DNA from 3 places in the Bariatricus sp. HCP28S3_F11 genome. Region 1 is predicted to be linked to each of the others. Evidence: predicted binding sites of a transcription regulator. Region 1 holds the regulator's gene; each other region holds the start of a gene.
What was found. The regulator HrcA, encoded in region 1, represses chaperone genes, less so after heat shock. The targets are predictions, from matches to a motif close to TGTTAGCACTCNNNNNNNNNGAGTGCTAACA.
Positions count from the first base shown of each region.

Region 1 (10,321 bases):
GAAATTTCCTGCGGAGAATATTTCTTTCCGTCAATGTCAACTTTATGGTCTGTTCCCATTTCTCTCTTGATAGAAGAAATTGTCTTTTCTGCGTTTGTAACTGCCTGACGTTTTGCAGGTTCACCTACCAGACGTTCTCCTGTTTTTGTAAATGCTACGATAGACGGTGTTGTTCTTGCACCTTCTGTATTTGCGATTACAACCGGCTGACCACCTTCCATAACCGCTACACAACTGTTTGTTGTACCTAAATCAATACCAATGATTTTGCCCATTATGAAGACCTCCTAATATTTTAAAAAATTTGTTTACTTACTTTGTTTATATAGAGTATATCTGCATCTTCATGTGTAAATATACAAACTATTTCATTCATTCTGCTATTTTAATTAGCAACCTTTACCATGCTGTGTCTCACAACACTTTCACGATACATATATCCTTTCTGGAATTCCTCGACCACGACATTCTCTCCGGCCTCTTCATCTTCAATATGCATCACTGCATTATGAAAATCCGGGTTAAATTCCTGTCCGACCGCCTCAATCGGTTTCACACCGATGCCTTCCAGTGTTGTCATAAGCTGCTTGTAGATCTTATCCATTCCCTGCACAAACGGATCTTCTTTGTTTTCCTCAGCTACAGACTGCAGGCCGCGTTCAAAATTATCAACGACCGGAAGGATCTTTTCCACGATATCTTTTGCACCGATCTCATACATGGCTGATTTTTCTTTCTCAGTCCGCTTTCTGTAATTATCGAATTCTGCCATCTGTCTGGTAAGCTTATCTGTCAGATCTGCAATCTGCTCATCCTTCTTGTCTTTTTTATTCTTTTTTTCAAAAAGCTTTGATTTTTTCGGCTCCGCAGTTTCTTCTGTTTTTTCTTCTTCCTTCGCATCTGCTTCGCCGACCTCTTTGTTCTCACCTTCCCGACTTTCTTCGGAATCCTCTTCCTTATCATTTTCTTTTTCAGCAGCTTCTTCTGCTTCCGCTTCCATGGCGGCTTTCTTTGCCTCTTCCACTGCTTCTTTTACCATTTCTTCATTACTCATCTGATTATCCAACGGTTCTGCCACCTTTCTCCTTTCATAGTCCGGATGTTCTAACCATCCCTGTGGAAAATCTCATCCAGTTCCGCCATCAGAGTCTTTAACGTCTTCATTACATGTTCGTAATCCATCCGCTTCGGTCCAATGATTCCAATGGTCCCCTGCATACCCTCACCAAGCTCATAGGTCGCTGTGACAACACTGCAGTCCTTCATCTTCTCCACATTGGATTCATTTCCGATATAGACCTGAATGTCTTTATTCTCGCTGCTGGCCATCGTCTTTGATACCAGCGCTGCCAGCTGCTGCTTTTCTTCGAAAGCACTGATAATCTCCTGAGCGCTCTGCTTATCGCTAAGCTCCGGATATTTAAAAATATTCGTTGCGCCGCTGGTGTAAATCTCCATGTCATCATCAAGCTGTATCACATTCGCCACTGCATCCAGCACATTACTGACCACTTCACTGTGAATCCCTGCCTGTTCCTTCAGTCTGGCGATCATTCCGAGATTGATCTCTTCCACCGACAGTCCGATCAGTGCCGTATTTAACAGCATATTCAGTTTCAGCAATGCTTCGTTATCCAATGGCTCTTCCAGTGTAATAATCTGGTTCTTTACGATATTTCCATCCATCACAATGACGACGACCAACTGGTTCTCATCTACCTGTGAAAGCTGGATGAACTTCAGCTTATTCCTGTTATATACCGGAGAGGAAATCATCGTCGCGTAATTGGTGTTCGTTGCCAGTACTTTCGCGACCTGCCTTAGGAGCTGATCCATCTTATCTGACTTCTCCAGCATCTGCTCCTTGAGTTCTGTGACCTCCTGCTCTTTCTGGCTCATCAGCATATCTACATACCATCGATATCCTTTATCAGATGGAATCCTTCCCGCCGATGTGTGAGGCTGCATGATATAACCCAGTTCTTCCAGATCCGCCATTTCATTCCGGATCGTTGCAGAGCTTAAGTTCAGATCCGTATACTTGGAAATCGTTCTCGATCCCACCGGCTCTCCGGTGTCTAAATAATTCTTAATGATGGCATGAAGGATTTTCGTTTTCCGCTCACTAAGTTCCTGTATAGACTCCATCTGCACCCTCCTTTGTTTTATTAGCACTCGGTATATTCGAGTGCTAACATCATCTTCGCTTATTAATGTATCACTCCCAACACGCTTTGTCAACCCACTTTATAAATATTTCATAGTTACACTTTTTTATCGCAAAAGGACTGCCATATGACAGTCCTTTTCTCAAAACATAAACTCCACAAATACCGTATTGCTCACATCGATTCCCTGTTCTGTAAGCGCGATACGGTCCTCATGTTCTTCTATAAGATGCATACCTTTCAGTTTCCGGATCGGTTTTCCGTAGACCGCTTCGATCCCGGTTCCAAAGGCTTCCTCAAATTCTGTTTTCGATATGCCTTCCGTCATGCGCAGTCCGAGAAACATGAATTCCTCCATCTCATCTTCCAGGCTGAGTTTTTCTCCGGAAAATTTTTCTTCAAAATTATCCCTGTATTCCGTCATCTTTTCCGGATTACTGTATCTTGCCCCTTCAAAAAATGTGGCGGCACCCACGCCGAACCCCAGATACGGCACTCTTCTCCAATACCCGCAGTTGTGCCTGCATCGGTATCCGGGCTTTGCATAATTGGAAATCTCATACCGCTGATATCCCGCACCGACGAGGATCTGCTCTGTCTGATGATACATCTCCCGTTCTTCCTCCTCCGTAGGAAGCGCAGGCCACGGCAGATTTGCACCCTTTCTTTTCTCACATCCCGACTCCGCCCTTTCTTCCCATCCTGCATCTTCCCCGTACCTGTCATAGAATAAAGTTCCGGGTTCGATGATCAGACTGTATGCAGAAATGTGCTCCGGCTCCAGAGCCGCGACTGTTCTCAGTGTTTCGGTCCAGCTCTCCGCCGTCTGACCCGGGATCGCCGAAATCAGATCAATATTGATATTGTCAAATCCGCACATCCTCGCACTCCTATAGGCCTCAAGGAATTCTTCATAAGTGTGTATCCTTCCAAGCATCCGCAGTTCTTCATCATGGACAGACTGTAGTCCGATGCTCAGCCGGTTCACACCGGCATCTTTATACGCTTTCAGTTTTTCATCCGTAACCGTACCGGGATTCATCTCCATAGAAATCTCCGCATCCGCAGAAATGTGATATTGATCCCGAACCGTATCAAGAATCATCCGGAACTGGTCTCCGGTAAGAAGAGAGGGAGTCCCTCCTCCAAAGAAAATGGAAGAGACCTGATACTCTTCCACTTTTCCTGCATTTGTCCTGATTTCCTCACACAGAATCTGTACATATTCTTCCCGCTCTTTCTCGCCTGCGGGCGCTGATAGGAAATCACAGTAGGCACATTTCTTCAGGCAGAACGGAATATGAATGTACAGTTCCAAAGGCTTGCCCGCCCCACCTGATATTTGTTTTCTTTCCATATTATTTCTTATCATCCAATTTCAGAACACTCATAAATGCTTTCTGCGGAATTTCTACATTTCCCACCTGACGCATACGTTTCTTTCCTTCTTTCTGCTTCTCCAGAAGTTTCTTCTTACGTGTGATATCACCGCCGTAACACTTCGCAAGAACATCTTTACGCAGAGCTTTGACCGTCTCACGCGCAATGATCTTGCTTCCGATCGCTGCCTGGATCGGGATCTCGAAGAGCTGTCTCGGGATCTCTTCCTTCAGCTTTTCACACATCTTTCTTCCCCGGTCATAAGCGCTTCCTGCAAATACAATGAAGGAAAGTGCATCGACTTCTTCTTTATTAATGAGAATATCCAGCTTGACCAGCTCGGACCTCTCATACCCGAGAAGTTCATAATCAAAAGAAGCGTATCCGCGTGAACGGGATTTCAGTGCATCGAAGAAATCATAGATGATTTCATTCAAAGGCAGGTGATAGTGAAGCACCGCTCTTGTCTCTTCGATATATTCCATTCCCTGGTACACGCCCCGTCTTTCCTGGCACAGATCCATGATCGCGCCGATGAATTCCGATGTTACCATGATCTCCGCTTTGACGACAGGTTCTTCCATATATTCAATCTCCGCAGGGTCCGGCAGATTAGACGGGTTGGTAAGCTCGATCACCTCTCCGTTTGTCTTGTGTACTTTGTAGATAACTCCGGGCGCCGTCGTAACCAGGTCCAGATTGTATTCCCGTTCCAGACGTTCCTGAATGATCTCCAGATGGAGAAGTCCCAGAAAACCGCAGCGGAAACCGAATCCAAGCGCCAGTGAAGTCTCCGGCTCAAACTGAAGCGCCGCATCATTTAACTGCAGTTTCTCTAGCGCATCCCTCAGATCCGGATATTTGGAGCTGTCCGCAGGATACACTCCGCAGTACACCATCGGATTGACCTTCTTGTAACCCGGCAGCGGCTGATCGCAGGGGCTCTGTGCATTCGTCACCGTGTCACCGACACGCGTATCCTTCACGTTTTTCAGACTGGCTGTAAAATATCCTACCATCCCGGCTGACAATTCTTCACAAGGAATAAACTGACCCGCTCCGAAATATCCCACTTCCACGACATCCGCCGTTGCCCCGGTCGCCATCATTTTGATTGGTGTTCCCTTTGCAATGCAGCCTTCCTTGATCCGGCAGAATACGATGACCCCTTTATACGGATCGTAGAGTGAATCAAAGATCAGTGCCTGAAGCGGGGCGTCCGGATCTCCCTCCGGTGCCGGGATCTTCTCCACGATCTGTTCCAGCACTTCTTCCACATTCAGACCGGTCTTTGCAGAGATTCTCGGTGCATCCTGTGCTTCAATCCCGATCACGTCCTCAATCTCTTCAATCACACGTTCCGGTTCTGCACTCGGAAGATCCACCTTATTGATAACAGGCATGACATCCAGATCATGATCCAGTGCGAGATATACATTTGCAAGCGTCTGTGCCTCAACCCCCTGAGCGGCATCCACAACCAATATCGCACCGTCACACGCGGCGAGACTACGGGAAACTTCATAATTAAAATCCACATGTCCCGGAGTATCGATCAGATTGAAAATGTATTCCTCCCCGTCTTTTGCCTTGTAGACGGTGCGGACTGCCTGGGACTTGATCGTAATCCCTCTCTCCCGCTCCAGGTCCATGTTGTCCAGTACCTGTGCCTGCATTTCCCGGCTGGTAAGAAGGCCGGTCATCTCGATGATCCGGTCTGCCAATGTAGATTTCCCGTGGTCGATATGCGCAATTATACAAAAATTCCGAATTTTCTTTTGATCCATATGCATAGCCCTTTTTTCGTCTCCTTATCCTATCTTTCTCATATCCTGTCTGTATATTATGATACCTTTGGTTTTTTCCGGCTGTACTGTACCAGAAAGAGCTCGACCGACAGGACATCTCCCATTCTTCCTGTCTTGACATTCTCCTCGGTCTGCACGCCCGCCTCGACGATCTGCCGAAGCTCTTTTGCGGAAAACGCCTGTGCCTGTGCCCGGTATTTTCCCACCAGGAACGGCATGATCCCGGCTTTGGATGCCATCTCTTTGGATGGAACTCCCTGATTTTCCATTTCCTTGATTTCCATCAGAATGCGGAACTGTCTGGTCAGCAGATACAGGATCCGCATCGGCGGTTCTTTCAGCGTCAGCAGATCATAGTAATAATCCAGCGCTTTCTTCTGTTCCTTGTTCGCCACCGCATCCACCATGTCGAAGATATGGTTCGTGATCTGGGTCGTACAGATCGCATCTATGTCCGCCACCGTGATCTCCGTATGATTCAAACAATAGCAGAACAGCTTTTCCAACTCTTTCTGGATGTTCTCCATGTCATTGCCCACCTTGTCCAGGAAATATCTGGCGGCAGATTCCGTCATATTCTGATTCTCTTTTTTTACCATACCGAGAATCCAGCGCACCAGAGTCTTCTCATCCTGGCGTTTCAATTCTACGATCCTTCCTCTGTCCTTTACTGCCTTGTACAGCTTGCTTCTCTTATCGATCTCCTCCTCGACAAAGATCAGAAACGAAGTCTGAGGAATCTCTTTCAGATACTCTGCCAGTTCCGGCACCGAGCTCTTGAAGAACCCGGTATTTTCCATCACGATCAGCCTTCGCTCGGCAAAAAACGGCATCGTTTCGGCAAGGTCGATCACCTCCCGGGGATTCGTGTTTTTCCCTTCATAATACGCATAATTCATGGTATCTCCTTCGGAGACCATCGCTTTTACAAAACGATCCCTGTACTGTTTTTTCAGATAAGCCTCCTCCCCGTATAGGAGATAGATCTGTTTAAATTGTCCGGTTTTTAAATCTTCATTCAAACTCTTCATGGTCTCAGTATACTATATTTCTCCCCGTCTGTACATAATTTCACTGCATGTCCGTCTTTCGTATTATATAAGCTGACGCCCCAATTTGCAAGTCTTTCCAGCACTTCTTCGTGCGGATGCCCATAGCGGTTCTTCTCTCCGGCCGACACCCAGGCAGCATCCGGCCTTGTTATTTCAAGAAGTCTTTCCGATGTCGCATTTCTCGATCCGTGATGCCCGACTTTCAGCACTTCAAATCTGTCCGAAAGCTTTTTTTGCTCCTGAAGTTCCCCAATCCTTGCCGACACCGTATCTTCTGCGTCATTTTCCAGATCACCGGTAAATAGCATATCAAATCTGCGATAGCGAAGGGCAAGGACCATGGAGGCTTCATTGCCCGGCTCCGGCATCTCTTCTTTCTCCTTCTCGTCTCCCGGCCAGATACAGAAAAGCTCCATTTCTCCTTCCCGAAGAATCTGCCCCGCTTCGACCGTGTAGACCTTTGCCCCGTATTCTGTGGCAGTCTGTGCAAATTCATACAGTTTTTCATCCCAGAAGCGTTCCCCGGGAAGTACGATCCGTTCGATTCGGATCCCGTATTTCTGTCGTTTCAGCATTTCCTCAATTCCTCCAAGATGATCGATATCCCCGTGGGAGACCCACACATAATCCAGCTTCCCGACACCTTCGGATTTCAGAAACGGTTCGATCCGGTATTTCCCCACATCACTCACTGTGCTGCTCCCTCCGTCGATGAGGTATGTACCACCTTTCGGTCCTCTGAGGAAAAATGCATCCCCCTGTCCAACATTCATCATATAGATTTCCAGCTCTCCCGCCCTGCCGTGAGGGAACCCCATGAGCAAAACCGCTGCCAAAATTCCTGTATAAGCGGCTTTCTTCTTCCCGAATCTAAAACATGCCAACATGACGGCCAGTACCATATAGTATGCCAGAATCTGCACTGTCCCCGGTCTTCCTGCGACCCATCTCGCACCCGGGATCTCCAGCATGATCCTGCTTCCTTCTTCATAAATTCCAAGAATCAGACCGCTTATTCCATAGGAGATGCGTGCCGGCCACAGTCCCCCAGAAACTACCGTTCCAGTCAGGATCCCTGCGAAGCCGCATGCGAGCACGATTCCCGCAAGCGGAACCGCAAGCAAATTCCAGAATATGGAATAAGGACTGATTTCATAATAATAATACAGCATGATTGGAAGCACTGCCAGCTGAACCGACAGCGACATTTTTATGGTGCGTTTCCATTTCGCCTCCCCTTCTGTCTGCCAGAAGGGCAGAATCAGGTAGACACCGAGCACGGCGCCGAAGGACAACAAGAATCCCGCGTCAAAGAGCTGCAGAGGATTGAACGACAACATCAGCAGCATGGCCGTTCCCGCCGCCGTCAGTCCGTCGTATTCCCTTCCCGTCACCTCTGCCCCCATACGGATCAGAAACATCACGGCAGCTCGGACTGCCGATATACTCCCTCCTGTCAGCACCGCGTACAGGATCAGAACCGCACAGCTTCCTCCCGCCGCAAAAGTCCTTGTAAAAGAGGCATGTCTCAGGATTTCGTATATTCCCATCCCGACAAAAGACACATGAAGACCCGAGATCGCCAGCAGATGCCCGATTCCGCTTTTCTGATAGTTCTCCCTTACCTCCTCATCCATATACGCACGGTCTCCGAGCATCATGGAGCACAAGACTCCGCCCTTTTCTTCGCCGAGATACGCAAGAATCTGCTCTGCCGTTTTCTCCCGAATATCACTCATCCATTCAAGAAGACGGTATTTCCATCCCGCTTTTCCCGTAAATGCCCGGATTTCTTCAAGCCTTGCCTGTTTCAGCGCTCCTGTTATTCCCTGTTTTCGATAATAAAATCTTTGGTTAAAATTCCCCGGATTCGGGGCATTCTGAAAGAAAGAAATGGTTCCAGACACCCGGATATACTGCCCGTATTCCGGAACCCGTTCCTCCTGCCCATTTGATAAATAGACCAGCAGATTATCTTCTGCCTCAATTTCTGATTCGCCTTGTTCCTGCATTCTGATCCCTTTAAGGTACAGAATCCAGATGTCTTCTTTTTTTGTTTTCCGATAAATCTGACCGCAAAGCCTTACCTTATCTCCGTCTGAATACAGCCTTTCAAACTCCGATTCTCCCAGAACCGGAAAAATCCGGCTCCCGCCCAGATAAAACATAAGAGCGATCACTCCTGCTGCCACACATGCCGCACAGCATATTTTTCTATGTCTCAAACTGTTATTTTTCCTCCACAATATCCAGATTTCTGCTAAGAGGCTCACTCAGTTTGATACTTTCCTGGAACATGACATTGCTGTCACCGTTAATCGCAATCTGAACACGACTTACCGAACTACACTCCGTCACGGAATTTACGATCGAGTAGATCACCGTCTCCGGCTGCACGCCCGGCGTCGTATTCTTCAGACCTTCATTAAAATTCAGATAACAGATCCCGTCTTTGATCGAAGTGCCAAGGAGCTTTGTCCCTTTCGGGATCGTGGCCTGCAGATCATTGCCTGTGGGACCTTTGATCAGCTTCTCCACAATGACTCTTTCCTTCGCCTGATTCGAATTGTAACGGACATCCATCTCTTCTTTCACCAGCGCAGAACCGTCACTGTTTGCAAAGTACAGGGTCAATACCGTGTCCTGAAAAGAATTGATCGCCGATCCTGTATTCTGTACAAAATCTTCGGCCTGGAGGAATCCGTATTCTTCTCCCGAGCGGTTCGCAAGCGGTTTCTCATCCACATAGAACGCAACCTGATCCACCTCGTCAATCTGCGTAAGGGAACGTACCAGTGCCGCCCGACAGAGCACTTCCTGAACCGGATCCATGTCCGCATACGCTTCGTTAAAATAAAGCAGCAGCTTCTCGTCTTCAAGGACATAGCGCTCCAGATCAACATCATTCGGGATCGCCGGCTGCTCTTCAATCGAGTCATCTGCCGCCTTCAGATCTTCGATCATCTCGTTCACCGCTTTATCACTATCTTCCGTCTCTCCCTGGTACGCCGTCTCCACAAGACCGGTGCCATCCTGGTTGATCCGGTACAGCTTATACGGAGAATCCGCCTCATCCTTCCTTTTGCACCCGGCCGATGCCAGAATACCCAGGACAAGGGCGACATACAAAATGATTTTCTTCCTTCTTCTCATTTCCATCCACTTCTTTCTGTTTCCCACTGCCTCTCTACTGGGCAATGTAGGTGAGCGGGATCCTGACCGTAAATGTCGTCCCCTCTCCCGGCTCGCTGTGCACCTTAATCGCTCCTCTGTGCATGATCACCGCGTTGCGGGCTATAGAAAGGCCCAGTCCGGTCCCTCCGATTTCTCTGGAATGCGACTTGTCCACCCGGTAAAACCGTTCGAATATATGCTCGGTATCCTCTTTCGGAATTCCGATTCCGGAATCCGCAACTTTCAGATAGAAATACTTGTGATCCGCATTCAGCTCAACATGAACCCAGCCGTTCTCCCTGTTATACTTGATTGCATTTTCAACCAGATTGGAAAGCGCAAGCGAAAATTTCACTTCATCCACCTCTGCCGTAACAGAGCGAAAGCTCTCATACACCAGTTCCACATTCTGGCGTGCCGCCAGAGGACGCAGCCTTTTCAGAATCCGCTCCACCAGCTCGTTGATATTCTGGCTCTGCACGTTCAGGCCGGCGCCTTTTTTGTCCATCTTAACCAGTTCCAAAAGATCATTGATGATTTTATTTTCCCGCTCAATCTCTTCTGAGAGGTCTCCCATAAACTCCTGATACAGCTCCACCGGCACATCCGGCTGTGCAAGAAGTGAATCTGACAGAACCTTCATGGATGTCAGCGGTGTCTTCAGTTCGTGAGAGACATTGGCCACAAATTCTTCCCTGGAAGCATCCAGCAGCTTATAGCGGTCCCACAGCCTGTTAAA
Region 1 is NZ_JBQHUC010000007.1:53,739-64,059, reverse strand. Features, by position in the region: gene dnaK (molecular chaperone DnaK) at 1-275, opposite strand, end outside; gene grpE (nucleotide exchange factor GrpE) at 386-1,078, opposite strand; gene hrcA (heat-inducible transcriptional repressor HrcA) at 1,105-2,148, opposite strand; gene hemW (radical SAM family heme chaperone HemW) at 2,311-3,525, opposite strand; gene lepA (translation elongation factor 4) at 3,527-5,341, opposite strand; gene holA (DNA polymerase III subunit delta) at 5,392-6,387, opposite strand; gene ACTNBR_RS05260 (DNA internalization-related competence protein ComEC/Rec2) at 6,384-8,633, opposite strand; gene ACTNBR_RS05255 (GerMN domain-containing protein) at 8,638-9,561, opposite strand; gene ACTNBR_RS05250 (sensor histidine kinase) at 9,596-10,321, opposite strand, start outside.

Region 2 (10,321 bases), on a different contig from region 1:
TCATGTAGTGGTACAGTCTGTCCGGGAAAGGTGAAGAGAAAATGAATCCATATATAGGACATGACACACAGTTGTATGGAGTAGAAGAACATCGTCTTATAGGGGGAAAAGGTGACGGTATGCGTCTCTTTGAAGTGAATAATGGAAAGGGGCTTATGCTCACTATTTCGCCTGACAGATGCGGTGATATTACCAGATTGCGTTTTAAGGGAATCAATATGAGCTACCTGTCTCCTTGCGGATATGCAGCACCGGCTTATTATGACAGTATCGGAGTAAACTGGCTGAAGACCTTTACGGCTGGCTTTCTTACCACTTGCGGACTACAGGCAGTGGGCTCTCCATGCATGGATGAAGGAGAAGAACTTCCACTCCATGGTTCTATCGGTAATCAGCCCTGTGAGCAGGCCTACTGGACCGAAGACGAAGCCGGTCTTGTTATTCATACCGCAGTAAAAGATGAGACCATTTTTGGCAGAAAACTCCGGATGGAACGTAAAATTCAGGTTTCTACTAGGGAAAATTCCTTCGAGATCTGTGATACGATCTGCAATACAGGAGATAAAATAGAGCCTGTTGAGATTCTGTATCACATGAATATGGGATATCCATTGCTGGACGAAGACAGCATTGTGAAAATACCAGCGGCAGAGGTACTGCCAAGGGATGATCATGCCGCAGAGGACATAGAAAATTGGATGCATATGGAGAAACCGACAGTCGGATATCAGGAACGCTGTTATTATCATAAGTTTGCAGATGAGGCAGGAAGAGCTTCTATCTTTCAGCCGAAACTGGGAATAGGACTGAGTATTTCTTTTGACGCAACGGAACTGGACGGGTTTGTGGAATGGAAGATGATGGGAGTCAGAGATTATGTGCTTGGTCTGGAATGCGGCAACTGTTACCCGGACGGTCGCGATGTAATGAGAAAAGCCGGAATGTTGAAATTCCTGAGTCCTGGAGAAAAGAAAACATATAATGTAAAAATCACCATGATAGATTTATGTGAAAAATAAAAGTGATGAAAGATTGAAAAGCCATGTACAGGAATAAAAGTCCGTATATGGCTTTTTAGATGTCAAGGGTTTTGTTTCGTAGTTTTTCCTGATACTGTTTGGGAGTCATATGATAATACTGGTCGAAAACCTTATAGAAATGTGCCCGGTTGGAGAAATGCAGTTTCTCTGTAATTTGTGAGATATTCATTTGGGTACTGCATAACATGGTTTCAGCGGCAGCCATGGTAAAGGTCATACTGTATTTAAAAAGGCTTTTTCCTGTTGCTTTTTTCACTATTCTTCCGATGTATGAGCCATCATAATTAAGAATCTGTGCAAGCTCATGATTCGTAATCCGCCCGTTTCGTTCTTCCAGAATCTGGTCAATACGGGCCATAAGTAAGGAATCCATTCGTGCTCTGGTTGTGACATGTTCTACATGATAATAACGTGAATCGGATAAAATAAAAATGCAAATCCATACATTGTAAATGGTTTGATCAGCCAGTTGACAATCCATGTGACAAACAGACCTTTTGGGTTTTTACCGACGTTTTGTATACTCCGAAAATCTACTTTCAGCATCATGGGATAGATCATAACCCAGATTAGCACAGCCATTGGAATAGAAATTCTTGCATATTCAAATTTGTTTGAAAATGCAGGAAGTGCAGGGGCAAAATGTCCTAGAAGGACACCTACGATCATACAAAGGAACACCCACACTGTCAGGTAGCGTTGGAAAAAATTAATACCTGTATTTTTTTCTTCTTTTATTATGATTTTATACCTCCTCATCCAGCAATTGATTTTTCAGTGCAAGGACTTTTTATGAACGCATACAAAAGCAACTTTGGGTTTATGAGTCATATATGTGTTCCTCCTTTGATCGAATTATAGAAATTATTCTATTTGTTGTTTATATGAAAACCGATGCTGATTATTGCATTAAAAATAGCATCGGTCTCAATTGCAATCACAATTGCAATTACAATGACTGCTCTGATGGCATATACAGTCAGGTTTATCAGAAAAAACACGTCCAAGACTCTGATAAAATGAATCCAACTGTTCTTTGTTCAGCGAGTAGTAAGTATTTTTTCCATCTCTGCGATCAATTACGACATTTGCTTCGATTAAAACTCTCATATCATGAGATAAGGTGGGCTGGGTGATATGGAATGCTTCCAGAATTCGGCATGCACACAATTCACCACATGACAGCATATCAACAATTTTTAGACGTTTAGGATCTGAAATGGCTTTTAAAATCTTACCCAAATCTTTATAGCTCTGTTCCAAATTGTATTACCTCTTGTATATTTATAGAATTTCTTCTATATGTTATTATATGCCTTGATTAATAATGAGTCAATATCAAATTGAAGATATTCTATATTTGTATTGACAAATGGTTATATAAGTAATATTATTAATAATACATAGAAGATGTTCAATGTGTTGGCAAAAGGGAAAACATTATGGAGATAGATTATATACAGTATTCAAAAATATTTAAAGTTTTTTCTGATCCAAAGAGACTTAAGATTATTGATATGTTATCGAATGGAGAATTATGTGCGTGTAAAATACAGGAAGAATTTCACATTACACAGCCGACTTTATCACATGATATGAAACAGCTATGTGATGCTGGTGTTGTAAATTCCCGAAAAGAAGGAAAGTGGATGCATTATTCTTTGAATCTGGAAAAAATGAATGAAATTTATAAAGTGATAGGCAAATTAATGGTGCCGGATGAATTTCAGAAAATTGTAGATTGTGATTGTAATAAATAGATTATAACCGGCTTTATGCCGGTTAAAAAATACATAATAAATAGAAAAATTCGAATGCGTGAATGTGAGGAGAAAAAAGATGGAAGTTTTAAAATCGATAGGTCTGTTTATTCAGAATCAGATCTTAGGAATGAAATGGCTGAATGTGGTAATTCGGAATGGTTTATCTGCGATAGGAGTGGATGTTTCAACAAGGATAGGTGGCAGCATACTGTTTTTCATCTATGATATCATTAAGATTACTGTATTATTATGTTTTTTGATATTTATAATTTCTTATATCCAAAGTTATTTTCCACCGGAACGAAGCAGGAAAATTCTCGGGCAGTTTCATGGAATATGGGCAAATATGATTGCGGCTCTTCTCGGAACAGTTACACCATTTTGTTCCTGTTCTTCAATTCCGTTATTTATTGGTTTTACAAGTGCAGGACTTCCTTTGGGAGTTACTTTTTCATTTTTAATCTCCTCACCGATGGTCGATCTGGGAAGCCTCGTACTTCTTATGAGTATTTTTGGAGCAAAAGTTGCGGTTGCCTATGTGGTTGTGGGATTGATTATTGCTGTTCTTGGCGGTACATTAATTGAAAAAATGCACATGGAGAAATATGTGGAAGAATTTATTCGGAGTGCAAGTGGAGTAGATATTGAATTGCCTGATTTAACAATTACGGATCGTTTGATTTATGCAAAAGACCAGATGACAGGCACGTTCCGAAAAGTATTTCCGTACATTCTTATAGGTGTTGGAGTCGGTGCAATAATCCATAACTGGATACCGGAACATATCATTCAGACTGTTCTTGGTAATAACAATCCATTTGCAGTCATTCTGGCTGTTATAGTTGGAGTTCCAATGTATGCGGACATCTTTGGAACCATCCCGGTTGCGGAGGCATTACTGGCAAAAGGAGCTCAGCTTGGGACAATTCTCAGTTTTATGATGGCGGTTACGACACTGAGTCTGCCCTCAATTATTATGCTTAAAAAAGCGATAAAACCGAAATTATTAGGATTATTTGTTGGAATTTGTACGGGCGGCATTATTATTGTCGGATATTTGTTTAATATATTTCTGTAGGGACGTTTCTTTTGCCACGATGCTGGGGGCAAAAGTCCTGGCATCGAACGTCCCTTTTTTGCTTTTTGTTGCTATTTATAAGTTTCTACCGTAGTTTTCGGTATATTTGGTGTCGATTGTAACTATACCCTTCCCATATTCTTATGCCAATAGAGGATTTTCTGCATAGTTCGAAGACCCTTTCACATAGTGAAAGAGTTTTCTAAAATTCAACGCTGCGATTTTACTTCCGAAGAAGAACCTTCCTCTTTGTTTTCCACGTGGAAGCTTTTCCAGATGATAGTTTCTTCGAAGAATTGAGGGAATCGTTTCTACTCCGTTTCGTATCCTGCGATACAGATTATATGTTTCACTAGACATTCTCTCCTCTAGTGCGAGGCGAATCAGGCTCTTTTTCTAGGTGTGTTTCCTGCCGGACACTTTATCACTTTTGTTTTTTCTTCGTCCATTTCAAATCCGGAAACATCTCGCCGATTCTTTTTGGCTGTCAATGCAGTAGGAAGTAGTTCGATGTTCTTTTATAAACTGTGAGTCTGAATGGATATTGGGTTCATACTCATAGCTGGTTACAACAGAACCATTTTTCCCAACAGTTTCCTCTACATTAGCCACATAGCCGCGATATTCTTTCCCTGCTTTCCTTCGGTATGTAGCCTCAGGATCAGTTGGATTTAACAGCATGGTCGAATTGCCGAGGTTGTCTTCCTTAGTAATCCAGCGACGTTTTCCCTGTTCGACAATGGACTGCTCTGAAAAACAGCGAATAAAAAGTTCATACTCAGAGACATCTTCGAATCCTGTTTTGGCGATTTCTTTATTATAGTTTTGGATGGCAGCTTTGTATAAATCAACTCCGTGAGTTTGTTCATAATCATAACATCTACGGCGAAAACTTTTGCCCAGGAATTTTCTAACGCTTTTTGCTCACGTGCAGTGAGGTTTAAAAAACTATCGAACAGAGGTTAAGATCGGAGACAATTGCATGATGGCTCCGAATGTGGCGATCTATACTGCCGGGCACCCAATCCATCCGGATACCAGAAATACGGCATACGAATACGGGATTGAGGTGAACATCGGAAATAATGTCTGGATCGGCGGAAATTCCGTGATTTGTCCGGGTGTCACAATCGGGGATAATGTCGTGATCGGAGCGGGAAGCGTGGTCACGAAAGACATTCCGGATTGGTCCGTTGCGGCCGGGAACCCGTGCAGAGTCATCCGAAAGATCACCGAAGCGGACAGAAAAATCTATTTCAAGGATAGAGAATTCGATGAGGAAGCCTGGGAGCAGGTCACCGGGCAGGAAAGATAATAAATTCAAATACGATTCGGCGTACTTGCTCCAAAGCGGCAATCTACTGATAATCCACTTTAACCAGGCATAGTCCGCAGGCCGGTGCCATAAATCCGGCTGCTTTGCGGCTGGCGGCATCCAGCACGTCGTTCATGTTTTCCGGCTGTCGCATTCCGAAACCCACTTCCAGAAGGGTTCCGGTCAGAATGCGGACCATGTTCTGGAGGAATCCGTCGCCGTGGTAAGTAAATATAATATAAGGTCCTTTCTGGACGATCTGAATAGAATCAACCGTGCGAACGGTTGATTTTTTAAATCTGGGATTTCCACAAAAGCTTTTGAAATCATGCTGACCGGTCAGATATGCGGCAGCCTTCTGCATGCTTCGAATATCCGGATTCCGGTCGAGTATATAGACATAGTTCCGGTCAAATACCGGCTTGGCAGATCCGGCATAGCAGGTGTATTCATATGTTTTCCCGACAGCCATGTAGCGGCTGTGGAAGCGCGGTGATGCTTCATGGACTTCCAGGATACTGATGTCGGCGGGCAAATACTGATTCATGTATTTCCGAATCTGCGCAGTCGATAGATCCGTGTCCAATACAGCATTTGCGGTCATTTCTTTTGCGTGCACACCGGCATCGGTACGGCCTGCACCCGTTACTTCCACGGACGAGCCGGTCATTCTGGAAAGCACGGTTTCCAGCTTTCCCTGGATCGTTGCATCGGTATTGCCCTGACTCTGCCAGCCCGAATAGCGGGTCCCGTCGTAGGCTATGGTAAATTTATAATTCTGATTCATAAAAAATGTCTCCTATAACTTATTCTGAACAGACTAATTATACCAAAAAGAAGAATTTAGGAAAAGACTGTAAACCAAAGTTAATTGCAACAGTCTGGCAATAAGGAACGGAAGAAAGCTAAAATACGCAGTTCACAAATGGTATCAAAGCGTTTATAATCGTTTTGTATGATTACGAATGTGAGGTGCCCGAAATGGAAAAGAACTTGACAAACGGAAGCGTATTTAAAACGATCTTATCTTTTTCACTGCCCTTCCTGTTATCTTATTTTTTACAGACACTGTATGGAATGGCAGATTTATTTATCATAGGTCAATATAACGGTGTGGCCAGCACAACGGCGGTGTCCATCGGAAGCCAGGTCATGCATATGATCACAGTCATGATCGTAGGTCTTGCCATGGGCTCCACGGTCATGATCGGTAAAGCGGTCGGGGCCGGGAAGAGAGAGGAGGCGTCAATGGCGATCGGAAATACGATCACGCTCTTCATGGGAGTATCGGTGACACTCACCGTCATCCTGCTTCTTTTGGTCCGCTCGATTGTTGCGGTGATGTCCACGCCGGAAGAAGCGGTGCAGGGGACGATCCTCTATCTTACCATCTGCTTTATCGGGATCCCGTTCATCACAGCCTATAATATCATCAGTTCCATTTTCCGCGGGATGGGGGATTCCAGAAGCCCGATGTGCTTTGTGGCAGTCGCCTGTGTGGCAAATATCATTCTGGATTATCTGTTCATCGGTGGTCTGGAACTGGGACCGGCGGGAGCTGCACTTGGAACGACGATTTCCCAGACGATCAGTGTGATCGTATCCCTGTGTATCATTCGAAAGCGGCAGAGCGGTATTGTGATGAAGAAATCTTATTTTCGTCCGAAGAAACTGATCATGGAACAATTGCTTAAGATAGGAATTCCGGTTGCGCTGCAGGACGGTTTCATACAGATTTCTTTCATCATTATAACGATCATCGTGAATCAGCGAGGGTTAAATGATGCGGCTGCGGTGGGAATTGTGGAGAAGATCATTGGCTTTTTGTTCCTGGTTCCATCTTCCATGCTGTCAACCGTTTCGGCACTGGCGGCACAGAATATCGGTGCCGGAAAACATGACCGCGCGAAGAAGACATTGTGGTATGCCATCACGATGTGTGTTTCCTTTGGACTTGTCACAGTGGTTGTCATGCAGTTTGCCGCGGGATGGTTTGTAGGACTATTTGCAACAGATACCGAGGTAATCCGTCTCGGCAGCGAATATATGCACGGCTATGTGTGGGACTGCGTATTTGCCGGAATTCATTTCTGTTTCAGCGGATATTTCTGCGCATATGGACGTTCATCCTTTTCGTTCCTGCACAATTCGATCTCGATCGTATGTGCCCGGGTTCCGCTTGCCTATCTGGCATCCAGGTATTTCCCGAATACGTTGCTCCCGATGGGGCTGGCAACAGCGACCGGATCCCTGGTGTCGGTTGTGATCTGTGTTGTGGTGTACCTGTGGATGCAAAGAAATGAAAATCTTACATAGCCAAATCGTTCTGAAAACTGATATAATGGATTTAATGAACCGTATGTTAAAAAACAATAATCATAAAGGAGGAAATACAAAATGAAAGTGTTATTGATCAATGGAAGCCCGCGCAAAGAAGGAAATACATTTATCGCATTAAACGAGATGAAACATGTGTTTGAGCAGGAGGGCATCGAAGCGGAGATCGTGCAGGTCGGAAATCAGGCCATCCGCGGCTGTGCAGCCTGCGGCGGATGTTCCAAATTAGGAAAATGTGTATTTGATGACTGTGTTAACGAAATTGCACCGAAGTTTGCAGAGTGTGACGGACTTGTGATCGGAAGCCCTGTTTATTATGCGTCTGCCAACGGGACCCTGATCTCGTTCCTGGATCGTCTGTTCTACAGCACTCCGTTCGACAAGACCATGAAAGTAGGAGCCAGTGTCGTGGCAGCCAGAAGAGGAGGGCTCTCCTCCACATTTGATGAGCTGAATAAGTATTTCACGATCAGCGGAATGCCGGTAGCATCCGGTCAGTACTGGAACAGCATTCACGGACGCCTGCCGGGAGAAGCAGCAGGAGATGCAGAAGGACTCCAGAGCATGAGGACACTGGCACGCAACATGAGCTTCCTTATGAAATCTATTGCACTCGGAAAAGAAAAGTATGGTCTGCCGGAGAAAGAAGCAAAGCAGGCTACGAATTTTATTCGTTAGTTACATGAAATTTAAGTTATAAAAAATCTATAAACTCTGTTGACAAACAATAATTAAGTGCTATAATAATTCAAAAATAAATAGTTTAAAAATAAAATATATTACTTCGAAAAAGAAGTAATATATTTTTGGAAACAATCTAAGCACTCAACGCAAAAGAGTGCTAACAAAAAGGAAGGCAGGTTATTTTTTATGAGATTAAAACCATTAGGAAACAGAGTTGTTTTGAAACATCAGGAAGCAGAAGAGAAGACACAATCTGGAATCATCCTGCCAGACAGTGCCAAGGAAAAACCACAGACAGCAGTTGTCATTGCAGTCGGCCCCGGGACAGACGGAAAAGAGATGCAGGTCAAGGAAGGAGACAGAGTCATCTGTACCCAGTATGCGGGAACCGAGATCAAGGTGGACGACGAAGAATATGTGATCGTATCACAGAATGATATCATTGCAATCGTTGAATAAGAAAAGAATAAAATCAGATTGAATTTGAGAAAGTAAGAAAGAAGGAATAAATCATGGCAAAGGATATTACATATGACATTGATGCAAGAAAGAAAATGGAGACAGGTGTCAATAAACTGGCAGACACCGTAAAAGTAACACTTGGACCAAAAGGAAGGAATGTGGTTCTGGATCAGTCCTACGGTACACCACTGATTACGAATGACGGTGTTACTATTGCGAAGGAGATTGAACTGGAAGATCGTTATGAGAACATGGGAGCACAGCTGGTCAAAGAAGTTGCTACCAAGACGAACGATATCGCAGGAGACGGAACTACGACCGCAACAGTTCTCGCTCAGGCTTTGGTGAATCAGGGAATGAAAAATATCGCAGCAGGAGCTAACCCGATCATCCTTAGAAAAGGAATGAAGAAAGCTTCCGACGTGGCTGTCTCTGTTCTGGAAGAAATGAGCCGCCCGGTAACCGGCAAAGAACACATTGCAAAAGTTGCCGCCATTTCCGCAGGAAATGAAGAAGTCGGTGAAATGATTGCAGATGCAATGGAAAAAGTCGGTGAGAACGGTGTGATCACCATCGAAGAATCCAAAACAATGCAGACGGACATCGATGTAGTAGAAGGTATGCAGTTTGATAACGGATACCTTTCCGGATATATGTGTGACGACAAGGAAAAGATGGTCTGCAATATGGAAAATCCTTACATCCTGATGACAGACCGTAAGATTTCCAATATTCAGGATATCCTTCCGATTCTTGAAAATATTATGAGAGAAGGAAGAGAGCTCTTGATTCTTGCAGAAGATGTAGAAGGAGAAGCCCTTACGACATTGATCGTAAACCGTCTCAGAGGAACACTTAAAGTGGTTGCTGTGAAAGCTCCTGGTTATGGTGATAACCGGAAAGAAATGCTGCAGGATATCGCGGCGCTTACCGGCGGACAGGTTATCATGGAAGACATCGGAATCCAGCTTAAGGACGCAACAATGGATATGTTAGGCCGTGCAAAATCTGTAAAGGTAACAAAAGAAAATACAACGATCGTAGACGGCACCGGAAATAAAACAGATGTAGAAGCTAGAATCGAAAATCTGAAGAGACGGATGGCAGAGACTACATCCGATTTCGATAAAGAGAAACTGATGGATCGTATCGCAAAAATGGGCGGCGGTGTTGCAGTGATCCGTGTCGGAGCGGCAACAGAAACCGAGATGAAAGAAGCAAAATATCGTATGGAAGATGCCATGAATGCCACAAGGGCAGCGGTAGCAGAAGGAGTTATTTTCGGAGGCGGTTCCGCATACATTCATGCACAGAAGAAAGTGGATGAATTTGCGGCAACACTGACCGGTGATGAGAAGACCGGAGCAGAAATCATTGCAAAAGCTCTGGAAGCGCCACTCTATGCGATCGTTGACAATGCCGGACTGGAAGGTGCAGTTGTGATCAACAAAGTGAAAGAAAGTGAAGTAGGAATCGGATTCGATGCGGTTCACGAAACCTATGTAGATATGATGGAAGCAGGAATCATTGATCCTGTCAAAGTAACCAAGAATGCACTTGCCAATGCGGTTAGTGTAGCAGCAACCCTTCTTACAACAGAAGCAGCAGTAGCAGACATTAAGGAACCGGCTCCGGCAGCACA
Region 2 is NZ_JBQHUC010000001.1:152,550-162,870, forward strand. Features, by position in the region: gene ACTNBR_RS00715 (FGGY-family carbohydrate kinase) at 1-8, shown strand, start outside; gene ACTNBR_RS00720 (aldose 1-epimerase family protein) at 42-1,019, shown strand; gene ACTNBR_RS00725 (helix-turn-helix domain-containing protein) at 1,075-1,413, opposite strand; gene ACTNBR_RS00730 (arsenic resistance protein) at 1,437-1,709, opposite strand; gene ACTNBR_RS00735 (ArsR/SmtB family transcription factor) at 1,968-2,303, opposite strand; gene ACTNBR_RS00740 (ArsR/SmtB family transcription factor) at 2,483-2,800, shown strand; gene ACTNBR_RS00745 (permease) at 2,880-3,881, shown strand; gene ACTNBR_RS00750 (hypothetical protein) at 4,023-4,241, opposite strand; gene ACTNBR_RS00755 (hypothetical protein) at 4,332-4,562, opposite strand; partial or broken gene ACTNBR_RS00760 (DapH/DapD/GlmU-related protein) at 4,840-5,196, shown strand; gene truA (tRNA pseudouridine(38-40) synthase TruA) at 5,240-5,983, opposite strand; gene ACTNBR_RS00770 (MATE family efflux transporter) at 6,178-7,512, shown strand; gene ACTNBR_RS00775 (flavodoxin family protein) at 7,594-8,211, shown strand; gene ACTNBR_RS00780 (co-chaperone GroES) at 8,404-8,676, shown strand; gene groL (chaperonin GroEL) at 8,730-10,321, shown strand, end outside.
Region 2: ACTNBR_RS00780 (co-chaperone GroES) is a predicted target of HrcA. The motif match lies at 8,350-8,380, and genes of this name have one in related genera.

Region 3 (10,321 bases), on a different contig from region 1:
CCTCCACCGGAAGCCAGATGTGAAAACGTCCGTCACCTGCCTGAACTGCCTCGATTCGAATCCTCCAAATTCCGGTCAGAGGCTGTTCAAATTGCAGGAAAATCAATTCAGAATTCGTATTTTCCGCCAAAATACGGTAGCTTACATTCAGTCTCGTCTTCTCAAACACAAAATTGTAACTTCCAATCCCGCTTCTGACCGGTATCCGCCCACTCTGATCCCCGGTTGGAGAAAGAATCGTGACCGCCAGAATATTGGGAATCTCCGTCCATATCTCCATGACGAATCCGCGTACTCCCTCTCCCACACTGACTTCTACATCTTCTGCCCGTTCATCGCTCAGAGTCCCCAGAAAATGATGCCGTTTATCCGCCTCATTTCCACCTCCCGTCACGATAGCCGTCAAAGAAGCGCTTGAAAGCACTTCCAGATAAGATGCAAGTGGTGTGGCACCACTGTGTCCTCCCAGATTGGTTCCGAGCGGAATGCAAAGGATCAGTGGCTGCCGCCTGCCTGCGGCAAGCATTCTGAGATAATAGACCGCCGCCATAATATCGTTCTCCTGATAGCACGGCGCATCGGAATGAATAAAGTAAAAATCCCGCAAATACTGCTTGGCCTCTTTTAATTTCACCACTGCAATATCCGCTTCCGGAGCCATCCCCATAAATACATTTTCTGCATCGGCACTGCCGCACGCCACACTGGCCACAAAGGTGCCGTGTCCATTTGTATCCATTGTCGGAACGATTTCCAGCGGATGTTCTGACCGAAGTGCTTCATCGATCATATCCCTCGTATATTCACTGCCGTATGGGAGATATTCCGGCATCCTTCCGCTTTGTATCGTCTGATCCCAGATTGCAAGGATCCTCGTTGATCCGTCCAGATTTCGGAACACCATATCTTCATACCGGATCCCGGTATCAATAAATCCGATCAGAACCCCTTCACCATACAGTTCCAGCCCCGGAAGGCTCTGCACCCGTGACACGCCCACCTGTTCCAGCACTTCCATATCCAGAAGCGTATAGCACTTGGGGATAGAATAATAAGGGAAACGGTAAAGGGATCTTCCGTTTTCTCCTTCATTTTCCAGAAATGCAATCTGGAACGTATATTCAAGCGGAATACGGCAGATATCCCTCTCAGAGAATTCTTCCCGGAATCCCTTACTCCCGCTGAGAATGAAGTCTCTGTAATCCTCCGACATCACCCGCCTTCTGCAGATTTCCCGATCCGGCATATAACAATACCTCATATACTTTTTTCAAAATATATGAGGTATGATTCTCAGATATGCCGCAGAATATTCTGCCGATTATTGCGTTACTCTACGCCTGTGATTCCAGAAGAGGTACTTCCTGGCCGCGCAGTCTTATGATCGGTCCGCCCGTTCCTTCTATGTATGCCTGTGTGATGGTCACCTGTCCGATACTGTCATCCTTAGGGATCTCATACATGATATCCAGCATAAATTCTTCAATGATGGCCCGAAGCGCTCTGGCTCCGGTATCTTTCTTCATCGCTTTTCTTGCAATGGCATGAAGCGAATCTTCATCAAAATCCAGCTTCACCTCATCCAGCGCGAGCAGCTTCTGATATTGTTTCAGAATGGCATTTTTCGGTTCTTTCAGAATTTTCACCAGCATTTCTTCATTAAGTCCCTGAAGCGTGAACACAATCGGAAGACGTCCCAGAAATTCCGGGATCATGCCGAAATTCCGCAGATCATCCGTCGTCACCTTTTCCAGAATAGTCTTATCCTGGTCATATTTGTCTTTCAAGTCCGCCCCGAATCCGATTGAAGAATTCTTCGTCAAGCGTTCTTTAATAATCTTCTCAAGATCCGGGAATGCCCCTCCGCAGATGAATAAAATATTCTTTGTATTCACCGTAGTCAGCGGTACCATGGCATTTTTACTGTTTGCCCCGACCGGGACTTCGACCTCACTGCCTTCCAGGAGTTTCAGCATTCCCTGCTGTACAGATTCTCCGCTGACATCCCTCTGGCTGGTATTCTTCTTTTTCGCGATTTTATCAATCTCATCAATGAAAATAATTCCCTGTTCCGCCTTATCCACATCATTGTCCGCTGCCGCGAGAAGCTTGGATACCACGCTCTCAATATCATCTCCGATATATCCCGCTTCAGTCAGCGAAGTCGCATCGGTGATCGCAAGCGGCACATCCAGCAGCTTTGCCAGTGTTTTGACCAGATAGGTTTTCCCGGAACCGGTCGGTCCGATCATCAGCATGTTGGATTTTTCAATCTCAATCTCGTCCATGGTATCCGTCGCAACCCGTTTGTAGTGATTGTAAACTGCAACCGAGATTGCTTTCTTTGCATGCTCTTGTCCGACCACATATTCATCCAGTTTTGCTTTGATCTTATGGGGAGCCGGAATATCCCGGATGTTCAGGATCGGTTCCCGCTTCTCCTCCGGCTTTTTCTTTTTCACTTTCTGCTGCTTCGGCATCTGATTTTCCAAATCGCCGAATCCCATCATCGGTCCTCCCGGCATATTCATAAACTGCGTATAATCGAAGCCACTGTTGTTCATCGCATCAAAGCTCTTCTGCATACAGTCTGCACAGACACAGATATTCGTCGGCAGATCGATCATTTTCCCGGCAACACTCTCAGGACGGCGGCAGATAAAACAATACCTTTCGTATCCGTCGTTCTTCTTTTTATTATCATTCGAACCAGAAGCCTGTTCCAGGCTGTTCTTATTCAAATCATCATGTTCTGACATTTTCTTGTCCTCCTTTGCTTCTGACGTCGTCTTACAGTCCTGCAAGCTTCATGAATTCTTCTTCCGAAATGATCGGAACTTTCAGCTCCCTCGCTTTTTTATTCTTGGAAGATGTCGAATTCACATCATTGTTGATCAGATAATTTGTCTTTCCTGTTACCGAACCGGTAACCTTCCCGCCCCTCTGTTCAATCAGTTCCTTCACTTCATTTCTATTTGCAAAGTGATTCACACTTCCGGTGATTACAAAATTCATTCCGGCAAACTGCTGTTCTTCATTTCTTGGTTCTTCCTGGATCTTCAACTCCTGCATAAGTTCCAGAAACGCCTGTTTCTTCTCTTCCGATGAAAAATACTCCGTAAACGCCTTCGCGATCACAGGCCCCACACCCGCAATCTCAGAAAGTTCCTCTTCTGTCGCATTCATCAGTTTTGTGACATCGTAGTCCGATTCCCGGCAGATCAGTTTCGCATTCGCAAGTCCTACTCCCGCGATCCCCAATGAGTAGATCACCTTAGGAAGCGTTGTTTCCCTTGCTTTTTCGATACTCTGTATCAGATTCGCGTAGGATTTTTCTCCAAATCCCTCCATCGACTGAATCTCTTCCTGATACCGGTCCAGATGGAAAATATCCGTATATTTATGAATGAACCCTCTGGCGATGAATTTCTCCAGTGTCGCCTCGGAAAGTCCTTCTACATTCAGTGCGTCCCTGCTTGTAAGAAGTGCAAACGCTTTGATCCGTTTTGCCTGACATTCCGGATTCGTGCAATAAAGTGACTTGGCATCATTCATCTGCCGTACCCTCGTCTCTCCTCCACAGACCGGACAAGTCCGTGGGATTTCGATCCTGCCGCTCCTCGTCAGGTTCCGTGCAATCTGCGGAATGATCATATTGGCCTTGTACACTTCGATCGTATCTCCGATTCCCAGCTCCAGTTCCTCCATAATGCTCAAATTATGGACACTGGCCCGGCTTACCGTGGTTCCTTCCAGTTCCACCGGTTCAAAGATCGCAACCGGGTTGATCAGCCCTGTTCTCGACGGGCTCCACTCGATTTCAAGCAGATGGGTCTCTTTGATCTCATCCGCCCATTTGAATGCAAAGGAATCCCTCGGGAACTTCGCTGTTCTTCCCAGAGACTGTCCATATGCAATGTCATCATATACCAGAACCAGACCATCCGATGGAAAATCATTTTCTTTGATTTTCTCTGCAAAATAAGCCACTCTTTCTTCCAGTTCGTCCGCAGTCACCGGATAGTGTTCTACCACTTCAAATCCCTGATCCGCCAGCCAGTCAAGCTGGTATGCTCTGGAATTATGGAAATCCACTCCCTCGGCTTTCACCAGCGTAAATGCGTAAAACTTCACATTTCTCTTAGCTGTAATCTCATTATTAAGCTGTCTCACTGAACCACTGCAGAGATTCCTCGGATTCTTATATTTCGCATCCACATCTTCAATTGTCTCATTGATCCTTTCAAAATCCCGGTAGCCGATTACAGCCTCCCCTCTCAGGATCAATTCCCCCTTATAGGAAATATGAAGCGGGATATTTTTAAAGACACGGGCATTGTTGGTAATAACCTCTCCGATCTCTCCATTTCCCCGGGTAACTGCTTTATAAAGTGTTCCGCCGCGATAGGTCAGAACAATCGTCAACCCGTCCATCTTCCAGGAGATCACCGCTTTCTGGTTTCCCACAAATTCCTTCAGTCTGGAGACCTCTTTTGTCTTGTCCAGTGAAAGCATCGGTGACTCGTGGCGTTCTTTCGGGAGCTCACTGAGCACCTCATATCCCACATGGATCGTCGGACTGGAAGCAAGCACGATGCCCAGTTCTTCTTCCAGGCCTTTCAGCTCATCATACAGTGCATCATATTCAAAATTGCTCATGATTTCGCGGGATTCCTGATAATACGCTTTCCCTGCCCGATTCAGCAGTTCTACCAATTCCTGCATTCTTTTCTTTTTATCCATCTATTCTATCCTCCTGGTGCACCGTCACATTGGATGAGTTTCTGATCTGTTCATAGAGTTCATTCAGCTCCTGATCCGTCACCTTACGATACTGACCGGGTTTTAAGTCTCCCAGCTCAATATTCATGACACGGGTTCGGATCAGTTCTTTCACTTCGTATCCCAGCGCTTCGCACATCCTCCGGATCTGCCGGTTCAGGCCCTGGGTCAGGATAATCCGGAATTTATACTTTCCAATCTTGTCCACCACGCAAGGTCTTGTCACCGTATCCAGGATCGGGACTCCAGAGGCCATCTTTCTCAAAAACTCCTCCGTCACCGGCTTATTCACCGTAACCTTATATTCCTTTTCATGATGATTTCCCGCACGCATCATCTTATTGATGATATCGCCGTTATTGGTCATCAGGAGCAGACCCTCCGAATCCTTATCCAATCTTCCGACGTAGGTGATTCGGATGGGATAGTTCAAAAAACGAACGATACTGTCTCTCTCTCTTCGCTCCTCCGTGCATACGATGCCTCGCGGCTTATTGACGGCCAGAACGACCATTTCTTCCTGACGGGAGATGACCTTCTTCCCGATTCTCACTTCCTGTCCCTGCATCACCTTCGTACCCGGAACCGCTCTTTTCCCGTCTACGGTCACACGCCCCTGTTCTATCAGCTTGTCCGCTTCTCTTCTGGAACATACGCCGGATTCACTCAAGTATTTATTCAGGCGCACAGCACCTGCATTTTCCCTGTTCTTAAATTGCTGTTCAATCTTATTTGTCACTTTTAACCCCATTTTCTGACCCAGGAGGTCATACAAATACTTACGGATCGGTGCACCTTTCGTGCTCCCGAAACCTTAGCATTCTCATTGTACTGTCTTTATTAAGAAAAGTCAATTGATGCATTTCCCATTCCGGTATGCTATACTTAGCTATACATAATGATATCATTACACATTTCAGGAGGTATTTCATGCTGATCTTTTCACTTGACACTAAAAAATGCATGAATGGACTGCTTCTGCATTCCGGTTTCGATTCGTTTCTCTTCATTGAGGGTGAGATCGTCACATTCTGTACATTTCAGTTTGACGGACATCTGAAAAAAGATTTTTTCCATCAGGACATAACCGACGAACCTGTTCAGATCGAACGGAATTTTGCGCTCTGGAAAGAAGTAAGGGAATTTTGTTTTTCCTTGATCAAAGGGAAGCGAACTCCGCTTGGCTTCAAGCTTGTATTATCGCTTTCTTCACCGAATATCGCCCATCTTCTTGAGCGGGAAGAGCTTCCTTTTTCCCCGGCTGATGTACAGGGACTTTATCTCAATTTCAAATACAACGGCACATCCCTTACCTGTACGACAGGCACCTCCATGAAGCTGTTCACGATGGACAAATCGTTGGAGCAGGCCTGGGACAAAATGGTCCAGCGTATCTTTACAAAACAGGATATCCCCTTTGAAATCTTGTCTTAACACATAAGAAAGGGGTCCCTAAATGACATCGCACATCAGGAGACCCCCGTTTTTATGATCTGCAGTATTCTATTTTGTAAGCATTAACATTATCTCATTGCTTCGTTTTACAAATTCCGTCATTTCCTCCGGATTCAGTGGTTTATGCGCAATCATCGCCAGATCGTAAAGCTGTTTGCAGAACAGTTCTGTATTTTCACCGTCTTTATGATCCACCACATACTGAACCAGCGGATGATTTGCATTCAGGATCAATGTAGAATCATCTCCGAACATGGACGGATCCATTCCTGCCATGCCATACATCTTCATCATTTCCTGCATACGGCGTGACTGCTCAGAAAGGGTGATCATGGAAGCGACATTTTCATCTTTCATCTTTTCCACTTTCACATTCAGTTTATCTTTTCCAAGCGCTTTCCGGAAGATTTCCATCAGGCTGTCCGTTTTTTCCTTAAATGCATCCTTTTCGTCTTCTGCCACTTCTTCTTTGAAATGATCGGTCAGTTCTGCATCGATTCTCTGGAACCGCACATGCTCATTTCTCTGCTCCAGCTGTGTGATGAACGGAGAATCAATGTTGTGGGACAGAATCACTGCATCCAGTCCTTCTTTCTTGAACATGTTGATATACTGGCTCTGCTGCTGTTCATCCGTTACATAGTAGATGGTTGTCTTCATATCCTCTGTAACGGTGTTTGCATCCTCGTTCTCATCTTCTTTATTCTCATTCGGCTCTACAATCGTGCCGCCGTTCTTCTCAATACATTCTTTGAGTGTCAGATAGTTGTGATCCAGATTCTTGAAGAGGATGTAATCTTTCATCTTATCACAGAATTTCTCATCCTTCAGGCAGCCGAATTTGATGAACGGACTGATATCATCCCAGTATTTTTCATAAGTTTCCTTATCAGTCTTGCACATTCCGGACAATTTGTCTGCCACTTTCTTGGAAATGTATTCTGCGATCTTCTGTACAAATCCATCATTCTGCAGTGCACTTCTTGATACGTTCAGCGGAAGATCCGGGCAATCGATCACGCCCTTTAATACCATCAGGAATTCCGGAATCACTTCCTTGATATTGTCTGCGATAAATACCTGGTTGTTATACAGTTTGATGGTTCCTTCGATGGAATCATATTCTGTATTGATCTTCGGGAAGTACAGAATACCTTTCAGATTAAACGGATAGTCCATGTTCAGATGGATCCAGAACAGAGGCTCCTTGTAATCCATAAATACTTTGCGGTAGAATTCGATATAATCATCTTTCGTGCATTCATTCGGATGTTTGGTCCAGAGCGGCTGTGTATCATTTATCGGAACCGGACGCTTCACAATCTTAACTTTATCCTTTGCCGGTGAAACTTCTACCATTTCTTTTTCGCCGTTCTCATTTTCTTTTTCTTCCATCTTTGCATCTTCATGGATATGTTCAACGACCTCATCGGTATCCAGAAGTTCTTCTTCCGGAATCGTCTCATATTCTGTCTCTGCATTTTCTTTTGAAAGATAGATCTCTACCGGCATGAAGGAGCAATATTTCTCCAGCACTTCACGCATACGGTATTCATTGGCAAACTGAAGGCTGTCTTCATTAAGCAATAAGGTAATCTCCGTTCCAACTCCCTCTTTATTGCCGTCTTCCATCTCATACTCTGTTCCGCCATCACTTACCCAGTGTACCGGTACTGCGCCTTCTTTATAAGAAAGTGTATCGATTTGTACTTCGTCCGCAACCATGAATGCGGAATAGAATCCAAGGCCAAAGTGACCGATCATGTCATCCTCTGTCGTCTTGTCCTTATACTTTTCAAGGAACTGCGTTGCGCCGGAGAAAGCGATCTGTGTGATATACTCTTCCACCTCATCCGCGGTCATACCAAGTCCGTTATCGATGAATTTCAATGTTTTCTCTTCCGGATTTACGATAACCTGGATCTTTGCTTTATAATCTTCCGGCATTTCATATTCGCCCATCATATCCAGTTTTTTCAGTTTAGTAATCGCATCACATCCGTTGGAAACAAGTTCACGTGCGAAAATATCATGATCGGAATACACCCATTTCTTAATGATCGGGAAAATATTTTCGCTGCTAATTGAAAGACTGCCTTTTTTTGCTGCCATTTGTACCACTCCTTATGTTAAATATTTTTTTCTTTTTCACATCTATCAGATATCTTAATACCCTAAAATCCAAATGTCAATAGAAAATTAGCACTCATTTTGAATGAGTGCTAATAATTTTGTGAAAAATATAAACTTTTTCTAAACTTTCTATTCTACGCTCTTCAAAGATTCCACCATATCAATCTTTTTCAGTTTGTAGAACATGATCCAGTTCACGAACATAGAGAATGCCACGGTAAACAGGAAGCTGTACAGATAGCTGATTGGGTGAATTTCTCTTCCGAACATCGCTTCATTGACTTCAACGGTTACGATCACAAATCTGTGCATGAGATTTCCAAGTCCCATTCCCACCAATGCTCCCAAGAAGGTCAGCATCACATTCTCTCTGTATACATAAGATGCGACTTCGATATCATAAAATCCCAAAACTTTCAGTGTAGCCAGTTCACGCCTTCGCTCTGTGATATTGATATTATTCAGATTATACAGCACCACAAACGCAAGCATTCCCGCAGAAACGATCAACACGATGATGACCAGATTCAGACTTCGAAGCATATCATCCAGCCTGCTTTCGATGCTCTTGCTGTAACTCACATTTAACACATCATCAAATTCCAGCAGCGTCCTGCCCGTTTCCTCGATCGAGTCTTCCTGTCCGTCCTTCATACGAAGAAGGATGCTATTATATTTCGGCGGTGCCCCATAAAGCTCTTCATAGGTATCATTGCTCAAATAGAGATAATGTCCCATATAGTTCTCACATATAGCGCCGATCACAACTTCACGTTCTCCTTTGTCGTCATCTTTGATCGTGATGGTATCTCCCACATTCACCGCAAGGATCTGAGACATCTTTTCGGTAAGAATCACTTTATCTTCGGCAAGTGTATATGTTTCATCACTGGTTCTGCTGTGGAAGCTGAGAAAGCTTTTCAGTTCTTCTTCACTTTCCGGTACCACAAGATACACGCTTGATTCATCGCTTTCCGATTTCACTTTCAGTTTCTGCATCCTCACCTGTGTAAAATCATCCAGCGCCGAATCTGCTTCCAATTCGTCAAGGATCTGATTTTTTTCTTCTTTATCGATCGTATCATTCATATATGCAGTCGCATCATAAAACTGTATCTTTTCATATTGAAGGTCTACGATCTCGTAAATGCAATCCTTAAGGCCAAAGCCGACCAGAAGAAGTGCCATACATCCTCCGATACCGAAAATGGTCATAAAGAACCGTTTCTTATAGCGGATCAGATTTCTGATCGATGATTTCCATGTAAAACTAAGTCTTCTCCAGAACCATCCGATTCTTTCCAGAAGGATCCGTTTGCCCTGTTTCGGTGCCGGCGGTCTCATGAGCGCAGCCGGATGAGATGCGAGTTCCTTATAGCAGGAACCGATCGTCGCCGCAAGCGTACAGATCACAGCAATTCCTGTCGCCTGAACCGCGTAGCTCAAATGATAGGGGAGCAGAATATCCGGCAAATGTTTATACAGGATCTTATATGCATAAATGATAACCAGTGGGAACACCTTCTCACCGATCAGGACGCCCACGATACTTCCGCCAAGTGTCGCGGAAAGTGCATAGAAAATATACTTTTTAGCTATGGCCAATTTCCCGTATCCGAGTGCTTTCATCGTGCCGATCTGGATACGCTGTTCCTCCACCATCCTGGTCATCGTTGTCAAGCTAATCAACGCAGCGACCAGGAAGAACAAGAATGGGAAAACCTCTCCGATCGAGCGCATACGATCCGCATTTTCTCCATAGCCGTCATATTCAGCCATTGCTTCACTCCGGTTCTGAATGTACCATTTCGGCTCTTCCACCTTCGCAATCTCAGCTTTTGCATCCGCAATCTGCTGCTTCGCCTCAATCAATTTTTCTTCGCCTTCACGGATCTGATTTTCACCGTCTTCAATCTGCTGCACGGCATCCGCTGCCGCTTTGGCGTACTCG
Region 3 is NZ_JBQHUC010000017.1:42,511-52,831, reverse strand. Features, by position in the region: gene ACTNBR_RS09415 (S8 family peptidase) at 1-1,246, opposite strand, end outside; gene clpX (ATP-dependent Clp protease ATP-binding subunit ClpX) at 1,335-2,759, opposite strand; gene ligA (NAD-dependent DNA ligase LigA) at 2,791-4,743, opposite strand; gene rluF (23S rRNA pseudouridine(2604) synthase RluF) at 4,736-5,521, opposite strand; gene ACTNBR_RS09395 (DUF5721 family protein) at 5,713-6,216, shown strand; gene htpG (molecular chaperone HtpG) at 6,286-8,349, opposite strand; gene ACTNBR_RS09385 (FtsX-like permease family protein) at 8,500-10,321, opposite strand, start outside.
Region 3: htpG (molecular chaperone HtpG) is a predicted target of HrcA. The motif match lies at 8,435-8,465, and genes of this name have one in related genera.